Regions from separate parts of the Streptomyces sp. NPDC102283 genome, predicted to be linked through region 2. Evidence: predicted binding sites of a transcription regulator. Region 2 holds the regulator's gene; each other region holds the start of a gene.
What was found. Region 2 encodes HrcA, which represses chaperone genes, less so after heat shock. Its sites were predicted from a motif close to TTNGCACTCNGNNNNNCNGAGTGCNAA; they were not measured.

Region 1: a site for HrcA is predicted at 1,493-1,519, ahead of groES (co-chaperone GroES). Genes of this name have one in related genera too.
Region 3: a site for HrcA is predicted at 1,878-1,904, ahead of groL (chaperonin GroEL). Genes of this name have one in related genera too.

What each region holds. Positions count from the first base shown of each region.
Region 1 is NZ_JBIWLQ010000001.1:455,423-458,695, reverse strand. It holds gene groL (chaperonin GroEL) at 1-929, opposite strand, end outside; gene groES (co-chaperone GroES) at 1,028-1,336, opposite strand; gene ACIRJT_RS02330 (polysaccharide deacetylase family protein) at 1,614-2,537, opposite strand; gene ACIRJT_RS02325 (methyltransferase domain-containing protein) at 2,699-3,273, shown strand, end outside.
Region 2 is NZ_JBIWLQ010000011.1:94,824-98,096, reverse strand. It holds gene dnaJ (molecular chaperone DnaJ) at 1-785, opposite strand, end outside; gene hrcA (heat-inducible transcriptional repressor HrcA) at 786-1,802, opposite strand; gene ACIRJT_RS22345 (MBL fold metallo-hydrolase) at 1,967-2,770, shown strand; gene ACIRJT_RS22340 (DUF3097 domain-containing protein) at 2,805-3,273, shown strand, end outside.
Region 3 is NZ_JBIWLQ010000018.1:158,075-161,347, forward strand. It holds gene thrC (threonine synthase) at 1-745, shown strand, start outside; gene ACIRJT_RS30125 (MoaD/ThiS family protein) at 774-1,052, shown strand; gene ACIRJT_RS30130 (cold-shock protein) at 1,495-1,701, shown strand; gene groL (chaperonin GroEL) at 2,068-3,273, shown strand, end outside.

The sequences.
Region 1 (3,273 bases), on a different contig from region 2:
TCGAGCTTGAGGCCGACCTCTTCGGCGATGACGGTCGCACCGGTGAGGGTGGCGATGTCACCGAGCATGGCCTTGCGGCGGTCGCCGAAGCCCGGGGCCTTCACCGCGACGGCGTTGAAGGTGCCGCGGATCTTGTTGACGACGAGGGTGGAGAGCGCCTCGCCCTCGACGTCCTCGGCGATGATCAGGAGCGGCTTGGAGGCGCCGGCCTGGATGACCTTCTCCAGGAGCGGGAGCAGCTCCTGGATGGAGCCGATCTTGCCCTGGTGGATCAGGATGTACGGGTCGTCGAGGACGGCCTCCATACGCTCCTGGTCGGACACCATGTACGGGGACAGGTAGCCCTTGTCGAAGGCCATGCCCTCGGTGAACTCCAGGTCCAGACCGAAGGTGTTGGACTCCTCGACGGTGATGACACCGTCCTTGCCGACCTTGTCCATCGCGTCCGCGATGAGCTCGCCGACCTGGGTGTCCTGCGCGGAGAGCGCGGCCACGGCGGCGATGTCGGACTTGTCGTCGATCGGGCGGGCGGTCGCGAGGAGTTCCTCGGACACGGCCTTGACCGCGGCGTCGATGCCCTTCTTCAGGGCGGCCGGGGAGGCGCCGGCGGCGACGTTGCGCAGACCCTCGCGGACGAGCGCCTGGGCCAGCACGGTCGCGGTGGTGGTGCCGTCACCCGCTACGTCGTTGGTCTTGGTCGCCACCTCCTTGACGAGCTGGGCGCCGAGGTTCTCGTACGGGTCGTCGAGCTCGACCTCACGCGCGATGGTGACACCGTCGTTGGTGATGGTGGGAGCGCCGAACTTCTTGTCGATGACGACGTTGCGGCCCTTGGGGCCGATCGTCACCTTGACCGTGTCGGCAAGCTTGTTGACGCCGCGCTCAAGGGCGCGACGGGCGTCCTCGTCGAACTTCAGAATCTTCGCCATGGGCTGTGTTCCCTCTCAAAATGAACTGCGCCCCTCGCCGCCCGGCTAGTTATTTCGCAGGGGGCCAGGGGCGCAGAACACAAGCAAACGTGGGTGAATTACTTCTCGACGATCGCGAGAACGTCGCGGGCCGAGAGGACGAGGTACTCCTCGCCGTTGTACTTCACCTCGGTGCCGCCGTACTTGCTGTACAGGACGACGTCGCCGGTCTTGACGTCGAGCGGAAGCCGCTCGCCGTTCTCGAAGCGGCCCGGGCCCACGGCGAGGACGACGCCCTCCTGGGGCTTCTCCTTCGCGGTGTCCGGAATGACCAGGCCGGAAGCCGTGGTCTGCTCGGCGTCGAGCGGCTGGACCACAATGCGGTCCTCGAGCGGCTTGATCGCAACCTTGGAGCTGGTGGTCGACACGATCCGGTCTCCCCCTTCGGAGATCTCACGGGGTTTAACAGTCTGTGGGCGGCGACCTGACCGGCCCGTCGTCGCGGGTGCCGGACCTGTCCTGTCGCGCAGAGTGCTGCTGGCACTCTCCAGGGGGGAGTGCCAGCACCGAGACTATGACCGCGATTAGCACTCGGTCAAGCGGAGTGCCAATTCACCACCCTCGCGCCGTCTCGATCGGGGCCCCGTCGGATCACCGTCCGGACAACGTCGGGGTGGAGCGTGACGTTCCGTACGGCGGCACGGGTCAGACGTAGTCCTCCAGCTTCGCCACCGCGTATCCCTTGTCGGTGATGGTCTTCATGACCCGGCGGATCATGTCGGGCATCGAGCCCTTCCAGTCCTCCTCGCCCCGGAAGTGGGTGAGGACGATGTCGCCCGGGTGCAGGTCCCGGTCCCACTCGCGCCACTCCATGTGATCGGGGAAGGCCTCGGAGGACCACAGGGGCACGGCGGTGATCCCGCAGGACTTGGCGACGACGAGGGTGTCGCGGTTGTAGTTGCCGTAGGGCGGGCGGAAGAGGGTGGGCCGCTTCCCGTAGTGCTTGAGGATCTTCTCCTGCTGGCCGCAGACCTCCCGCTTCTGCTCGGCGCGGGAGAGGCCGGGCAGATAGCGGTGGTTGAGCGTGTGGTTGCTGATCGTCACCCCGCGCTTCTGCATCTTCCTGAAGTAGCCGTAGTCGTCGTTGGTGACGTAGTCACTGAGGAACGCGCTGTACGGGATGTCGAGTTCGGTCATCATCCGCAGCAGTTCGGGGTCCTTCTCCGCCCCGTCGTCCATCGTCAGGAAGACGATCTTCTCCTTGGTCGGGACGGTGGTGAAGACGGGCGGCAGCCCGGCGTCGTCCCGGACCTCGAAGCCCTTGCGGGTGGTGACGCGCGGCTTCACCTTCGGCGGCTCGGGGGGCGCGAGCGGGGTCTTGGCGAGTCCCCACTTCTTCGCGGCGACGGCCCGTGCGGCCTGCTTCTTCCTGAGCGCCTCGGCGTAGGTGTCCATGGCGCGGGCGGGCCCGGCCTTCGGAGCGTCCCCGGCCGGCCGGCCTGCGGCGGGCTTCGCGGGCCCGCCGGGAGCTCCCGCTCCGCCGCCGCCCGCCTCCGCCGCGCACCCGGAGGCGACGGCGGCGGCCAGCAGGGCCGCCAGCACGACGGTGCCCGGCCTGTGCCACTTCATGGCTGATTTTTCGTTTTGTCGTACTAGCTGCATGGCGCCGCATCCTGCCAGCCGTCGGCCCGCCTCCCGCCCCGACACCGCGAGCGGACCGGCCCCGTCCCCCGGCCGGCCCACAGCGACCCTCGGCGACGCGGGAAGCGGCACCCCGCGCACCGGCCACAATGGACCGGGTGAACGCGACGACCCCCTCCACCCCGGACGACGACCCCGCCCGCGCCGCCTTCGCGGCGCTGCGCACCCCCGAGGGCGAGCAGCTGCTGGCCGAGCTGCGCGACCACGACCCCACGGACGAGCTGGCCACCGCGACCCGGCTGCGCCGCACGCACCCGGCGGAGCTGGTGTCGGCGGCCCTGGGCCAGGCCCGGCTGCGGCAGCGGGCGGTGGCCAAGTTCGGGGCCGAGGACGCCTACCGGATGTACTTCACGCCCAACGGGGTCGAGCAGGCCACCCGCACCTCGGTCGCCGCCCACCGCGCCGCGCGGTTCGCCGGGCTCGGCGTGCGGAGCGTGGCCGACCTGTGCTGCGGCATCGGCGGCGACGCCCTCGCCCTGGCCCGCGCCGGAATCTCCGTCCTGGCCGTGGACCGCGACCCGCTGACGGCCGAGGTGGCCCGCGCCAACGCCGAGGCGCTCGGCCTGGCGGGCCTGATCGAGGTGCGGTGCGCCGACGTCACGGAGATCGACACCGCCCCGTACGACGCGGTCTTCGTGGACCCGGCACGGCGGGGCGGACGGGG
Region 2 (3,273 bases):
CGCTGGAACACGGCGTGCGGCAGCTCGTGGATCTCCACGTACAGATCGCCGGGCGGGCCGCCGCCGGGGCCGACCTCGCCCTCGCCGGCGAGCTGGATACGGGTGCCGTTGTCGACGCCCGCGGGGATCTTCACGGTCAGGGTGCGCCGCGATCGGATGCGGCCGTCGCCGGCGCACTCCGGGCACGGGGTGGGCACGACCGTGCCGAACCCCTGGCACTGCGGGCAGGGCCGCGAGGTCATGACCTGGCCCAGGAAGGACCGGGTGACCTGCGAGACCTCGCCGCGGCCGCGGCACATGTCACAGGTCTGGGCGGACGTGCCGGGGGCCGCGCCCTCGCCGCTGCAGGTGTTGCAGACGACGGCCGTGTCGACCTGGATGTCCTTGGTGGTGCCGAAGGCCGCCTCGTTGAGGTCGATCTCCAGCCGGATCATGGCGTCCTGGCCCCGCCGGGTCCGCGAACGAGGCCCGCGCTGCCCGGCGTTGCCGAAGAACGCGTCCATGATGTCGGAGAAGTTGCCGAAGCCGCCGGCTCCGAATCCGCCCGCGCCACCGCCGCCGCCACTGGCGGAGAGGGGGTCGCCGCCGAGGTCGTAGACCTGCTTCTTCTGCGGGTCCGAGAGCACCTCGTAAGCGGCGTTGATCTCCTTGAACCGCTCCTGGGTCTTCGGGTCCGGGTTGACATCCGGGTGCAGCTCGCGGGCGAGCCGACGGAATGCCTTCTTGATCTCGTCCTGAGATGCGTCGCGGCGCACGCCGAGTACGGCGTAGTAGTCCGTGGCCACTTACGACTCCGCCAGGATCTGTCCGACGTAACGTGCCACTGCGCGTACCGCTCCCATCGTTCCGGGGTAGTCCATGCGGGTCGGTCCGACCACGCCGAGTTTGGCGACTGCCTCGTCGCCCGAACCGTAGCCGACCGCGACGACGGACGTGGAGTTGAGCCCCTCGTGGGCGTTCTCGTGCCCGATCCGTACGGTCATGCCGGAGTCCGTGGCCTCACCGAGCAGCTTCAGCAGGACGACCTGTTCTTCCAGTGCTTCCAGCACCGGCCGGATCATCACCGGGAAGTCGTGTCCGAAGCGGGTGAGGTTGGAGGTGCCGCCGATCATCAGCCGCTCCTCCGTCTCCTCGACCAGTGTTTCGAGGAGGGTGGAAAGGACCGTGGAAACCGTCCCTCGGTCCTCGCTGTCGAAGGATTCCGGCAGCTCCTGCACCAACTGCGGGACATCCGCGAAGCGGCGTCCGACGACCCGGCTGTTGAGCCGGGCCCGCAGATCCGCGAGCGATGCCTCGCCGAACGGCGCAGGGCAGTCGATCATACGCTGTTCCACCCGGCCGGTGTCCGTGATCAGGACGAGCATCAGCCGGGCGGGGGCGAGCGCCAGCAGTTCCACGTGCCGCACCGTCGAGCGGGTCAGCGAGGGGTACTGCACGACGGCGACCTGCCGGGTCAGCTGCGCGAGCAGCCGCACCGTCCGGCCGACCACGTCGTCGAGGTCGACCGCGCCGTCGAGAAAGTTCTGGATGGCCCGGCGCTCGGGCGAGGACAGCGGCTTGACGCCGGCGAGCTTGTCGACGAAGAGGCGGTAGCCCTTGTCGGTCGGGATGCGTCCCGCGCTCGTGTGCGGCTGGGCGATGAAGCCCTCGTCCTCCAGCACCGCCATGTCGTTGCGGACGGTGGCCGGGGAAACCCCCAGCCGGTGCCGCTCGGTCAGCGCCTTGGAGCCGACGGGCTCCTCGGTGCCGACATAGTCCTGGACGATGGCGCGCAGCACTTCGAGTCTGCGTTCGCTGAGCATCGCGCACACCTCCAGCTGTGTTTCCCGGTGTCTGTCTGGCACTCGGTGCGTTCGAGTGCCAGCAATCCCCGCAGTCAGTGTACGGGGGTGAGGTGGGGCGGGGGCAAGGGCGGCCGGCCACGCCTCCACGAGACCGCGCAGGTCGTTGCCGATAGCGTCGTGGTATGGACGTCGCTTGGGAAGACTTCGGCTGGGAGCGGTTGGGCAACGGTATCGGCAGGCGGCGCCTCCCGGGCTGGGACGCCACCGCCGCGCTGGTCGCCGGGGAGGACGGCGCGTTGCTGTACGACACCGGCTCCACGCTGCGCGAGGGCGTCGAGCTGCGACGGCAGGCCGAGGCGCTGCTCGGGCGGAGGGTGACGCATATCGCACTGAGCCATCCGCACTTCGACCATGTGCTGGGCACCGCCGCGTTCGCCGGGGCCCAGGTGTACGGGGCCGTCGGCGTCGTGGCCCTGCTGCGCGGCGGGGCGGAGAGCCTGTGCGCGTCGGCGGTGCGCCACGGGGTGCCGGAGGGCGAGGCGGCCCGGTCGGCGGACACGCTGGTGGTCCCGCACCACGAGGTGTGCGGCGACTGGACGCTCGACCTGGGCGGCGGCCGTCAGGTGCTGCTGGCGAACGTGGGCCCCGGGCACAGCGGCCATGACCTCGCGGCGCTGGTGCCGGGCACGGAGGGCGAGCCTCCGGTGGTGTTCTGCGGCGACCTGGTCGAGGAGTCGGGCGAGCCGCAGGCGGGCCGGGACGCGATCACCTCGCGCTGGCCGGCCGCGCTGGAGAGGCTGCTGGCGCTGGGCGGCGAGAGCGCTCGTTACGTACCGGGGCACGGCGCGGTGGTGGACGCGGCGTTCGTCCGGGCGCAGCGGGCGTCGCTGGCGGAGCGCTTCGCGGTGGACCTCGACGCGGCACCCGGCGCGGTACGCGACGGGGGGCCCGACGTGGCCCTCGACGCTGGACTCGACGTGGGATGAGCCCTGACGCCGGTACGGCGAATATCGTCGTGCCATGCGCAGCTACCAGCCGGACCTGACCCCGCCGTGGAAGAGGTCCGCCCCCGTGCCCGAGGTGCCCGCCGAGCCCGATCTGGTCGTGGAGGAGGTCTCCTCCGGCTTCTGCGGGGCGGTGATCCGCTGCGAGAAGACGGCCCAGGGGCCGACGGTGACCCTGGAGGACCGCTTCGGCAAGCACCGGGTGTTCCCGATGGAGCCGCGCGGCTTCCTGCTGGAGGGCAAGGTCGTCACGCTGGTGCGCCCGGGCCCCGGCGGCCCGGTGCGTCCCACCCGTACGGCCTCCGGTTCGGTGGCGGTGCCCGGGGCGCGGGCCAGGGTGGCGCGGGCCGGGCGGATCTATGTGGAGGGCCGGCACGACGCGGAGCTGGTGGAGCGGGTGTGGGGCGACGACCTGCGTATCGAGGGCGTGGTCGTGGAGTACCTGGAGGGCGTGGACGACCTTCCGGCGATCGTCGGCGAGTTCG
Region 3 (3,273 bases), on a different contig from region 2:
CATGGCCGCGGTGTACGGCGGTGAGCTGGTCGGCATCGAGGGCAACTACGACGACGTCAACCGCTTCTGCTCCGAGCTCATCGGCGACCCGCTCGGCGAGGGCTGGGGCTTCGTCAACGTCAACCTGCGCCCGTACTACGGCGAGGGCTCCAAGACGCTGGCGTACGAGATCTGCGAGCAGCTCGGCTGGCGGCTGCCCGACCAGATCGTCATCCCGATCGCGTCCGGCTCCCAGCTCACGAAGATCGACAAGGGCTTCCAGGAGCTGATCAAGCTCGGCCTCGTCGAGGACCGCCCGTACAAGATCTTCGGCGCCCAGGCCGAGGGCTGCTCCCCGGTCTCCGCCGCCTTCAAGGCGGGCCACGACGTGGTGCGCCCGCAGAAGCCGAACACCATCGCCAAGTCGCTGGCCATCGGCAACCCCGCGGACGGCCCGTACGTCCTGGACATCGCCCGCCGCACCGGCGGCGCGGTGGAGGACGTGACCGACGAGCAGGTCGTCGACGCGATCAAGCTGCTGGCGCGCACCGAGGGCATCTTCGGCGAGACGGCGGGCGGCGTGACGCTCGGCGTGACGAAGAAGCTCGTCGAGGCGGGCGTCATCGACCCGGCGCTCACCACCGTCGTCCTGAACACCGGCGACGGGCTCAAGACGCTGGACGCGGTCTCCGCGACCTCGCAGGCCACGGCCACCATCAAGCCGAGCCTGGACGCGTTCCGCGCCGCGGGCCTCGCCGCCGGCTGATCACCAGAGACTCAGGAAGGCACCCACCATGAGCGTCAAGGTCCGTATCCCCACCATCCTCCGTACGTACACGGGCGGCCAGGCCGAGGTCCCGGCGGAGGGCGCCAAGCTCTCCGAGGTCATCGAGTCGCTGGAGAAGGACCACCCGGGCATCGCGGCCCGCGTCCTGGACGACCAGGGCAAGCTGCGCCGCTTCGTCAACGTGTACGTCAACGACGACGACGTGCGCTTCGAGGGCGGCCTGGACGCGGCCACGCCGGACGGCGCGGGCGTCTCGATCATCCCCGCGGTCGCCGGCGGCTGCTGAACCGCCGGGGCCGCTCCACGGCGGCCCACCGCACCTCTGTGTGACCACAGTTGCCCCCTCCGCGAGAGAAGCGGAGGGGGCAATTCTGTATGGTTGAGCACGGTACAGTTGGGGAAGCCCCGTCCGCTGCCCGTGCCGCCCGCATATGAGAATGCGCCCGGTCCCGATAAGAAGCAGCCAAAGTGCGTGAACCTCTTGCGGCATAAGTACCCTTTGCCTGGCCCGACTTGCCCGGAAAACTCATCAAACCCGCATATTCGCGTGTTCTTCGATGCCCAGAATTCTCGTCCGATTGACCTGTTGCAGAGGGCAGTTGGGCGGATACATTCGGCCGCGGTCGACGCGCTGCGGCGCCGCGCACCCTCTCCTGTCGGAGGGTGAGTTCCGACCCGGGCCCGCGAAGTGCGGTCCCGTGCAAGGGCCAGTAATAGGGGAGTTAGGCATGGCTCAGGGCACCGTCAAGTGGTTCAACGCGGAGAAGGGGTACGGCTTCATCGCGGTCGACGGTGGTGCGGATGTTTTCGTCCACTACAGCGCGATCCAGATGGACGGGTACCGCACCCTCGAAGAGGGTCAGCGAGTTGAATTCGAGATCTCGCAGGGCCAGAAGGGGCCCCAGGCCGACATGGTCAAGCTCGCCGTCGGCTGAGCTCGGCGCGGTCGTCCGACGACACTACTCACGCACGCAGGGCCCGGCTCCCGGATCAGGGGACCGGGCCCTCCGTGCGTCCCGGCGGCCCTGCCGGGAGGTGCGCCGCCGTCCACATCCGGTGCGTGCCGCTGTCGTATTCGACGCGCCCCGCTGTCCACATCCGGAGAGGGACGCTTGCACTCGCAGGGGTCGAGTGCTAATCATTGGCGTTAGCACTCTCCAGGTGAGAGTGACAGAAACTTGGACCGGGCCGGTGAGGCCCGCAGGCGTGGTGGGGCAAGGAACCACCACGCAGGCAGGCCGTCCGTCGCGGGCGCCTCTCGGTCCGGAGAAATCCACCCCTGTCCGGGAGGACCACTTCACATGGCCAAGATCATCGCGTTCGACGAGGAGGCACGGCGCGGTCTCGAGCGCGGGATGAACCAGCTCGCCGACGCCGTCAAGGTCACCCTCGGCCCCAAGGGCCGTAACGTCGTCCTCGAGAAGAAGTGGGGCGCGCCCACGATCACCAACGATGGTGTTTCCATCGCCAAGGAGATCGAGCTCGAGGACCCGTACGAGAAGATCGGTGCGGAGCTGGTCAAGGAGGTCGCCAAGAAGACGGACGACGTCGCCGGCGACGGTACGACCACCGCCACCGTTCTGGCTCAGGCTCTCGTCCGCGAGGGTCTGCGCAACGTCGCCGCAGGCGCCAACCCGATGGCCCTCAAGCGGGGCATCGAGAAGGCCGTCGAGGCCGTCTCCGCCGCTCTGCTGGAGCAGGCCAAGGACGTGGAGACCAAGGAGCAGATCGCTTCGACCGCCTCCATCTCCGCCGCCGACACCGAGATCGGCGCCAAGATCGCCGAGGCGATGGACAAGGTCGGCAAGGAAGGCGTCATCACCGTCGAGGAGTCCCAGACCTTCGGTCTGGAGCTTGAGCTCACCGAGGGTATGCGCTTCGACAAGGGCTACATCTCGGCGTACTTCGCGACCGACATGGAGCGTATGGAGGCGTCGCTCGACGACCCGTACATCCTGATCGTCAACTCGAAGATCGCCAGCGTCAAGGACCTCATCCCGCTGCTGGAGAAGGTCATGCAGTCGGGCAAGCCCCTGCTGATCATCGCCGAGGACGTCGAGGGCGAGGCGCTCTCCACCCTGGTCGTCAACAAGATCAAGGGCACGTTCAAGTCCGTCGCCGTCAAGGCTCCGGGCTTCGGCGACCGCCGCAAGGCCATGCTCGCGGACATCGCCATCCTCACCGGTGGCACCGTGATCTCCGAGGAGGTCGGTCTCAAGCTGGAGAACGCCGGCCTGGACCTGCTCGGCCGTGCCCGCAAGGTCGTCATCACCAAGGACGAGACCACGATCGTCGACGGCGCCGGTGACAGCGACCAGGTTCAGGGTCGCGTCAACCAGATCCGTGCCGAGATCGAGAACTCCGACTCGGACTACGACCGCGAGAAGCTCCAGGAGCGTCTGGCGAAGCTGGCCGGCGGCGTGGCCGTCATCAAGGCCGGCGCCGCCACCGAGGTGGAGCTCAAGGAGCGCAAGCACCGCATCGAGGACGCGGTGCGCAACGCCAAG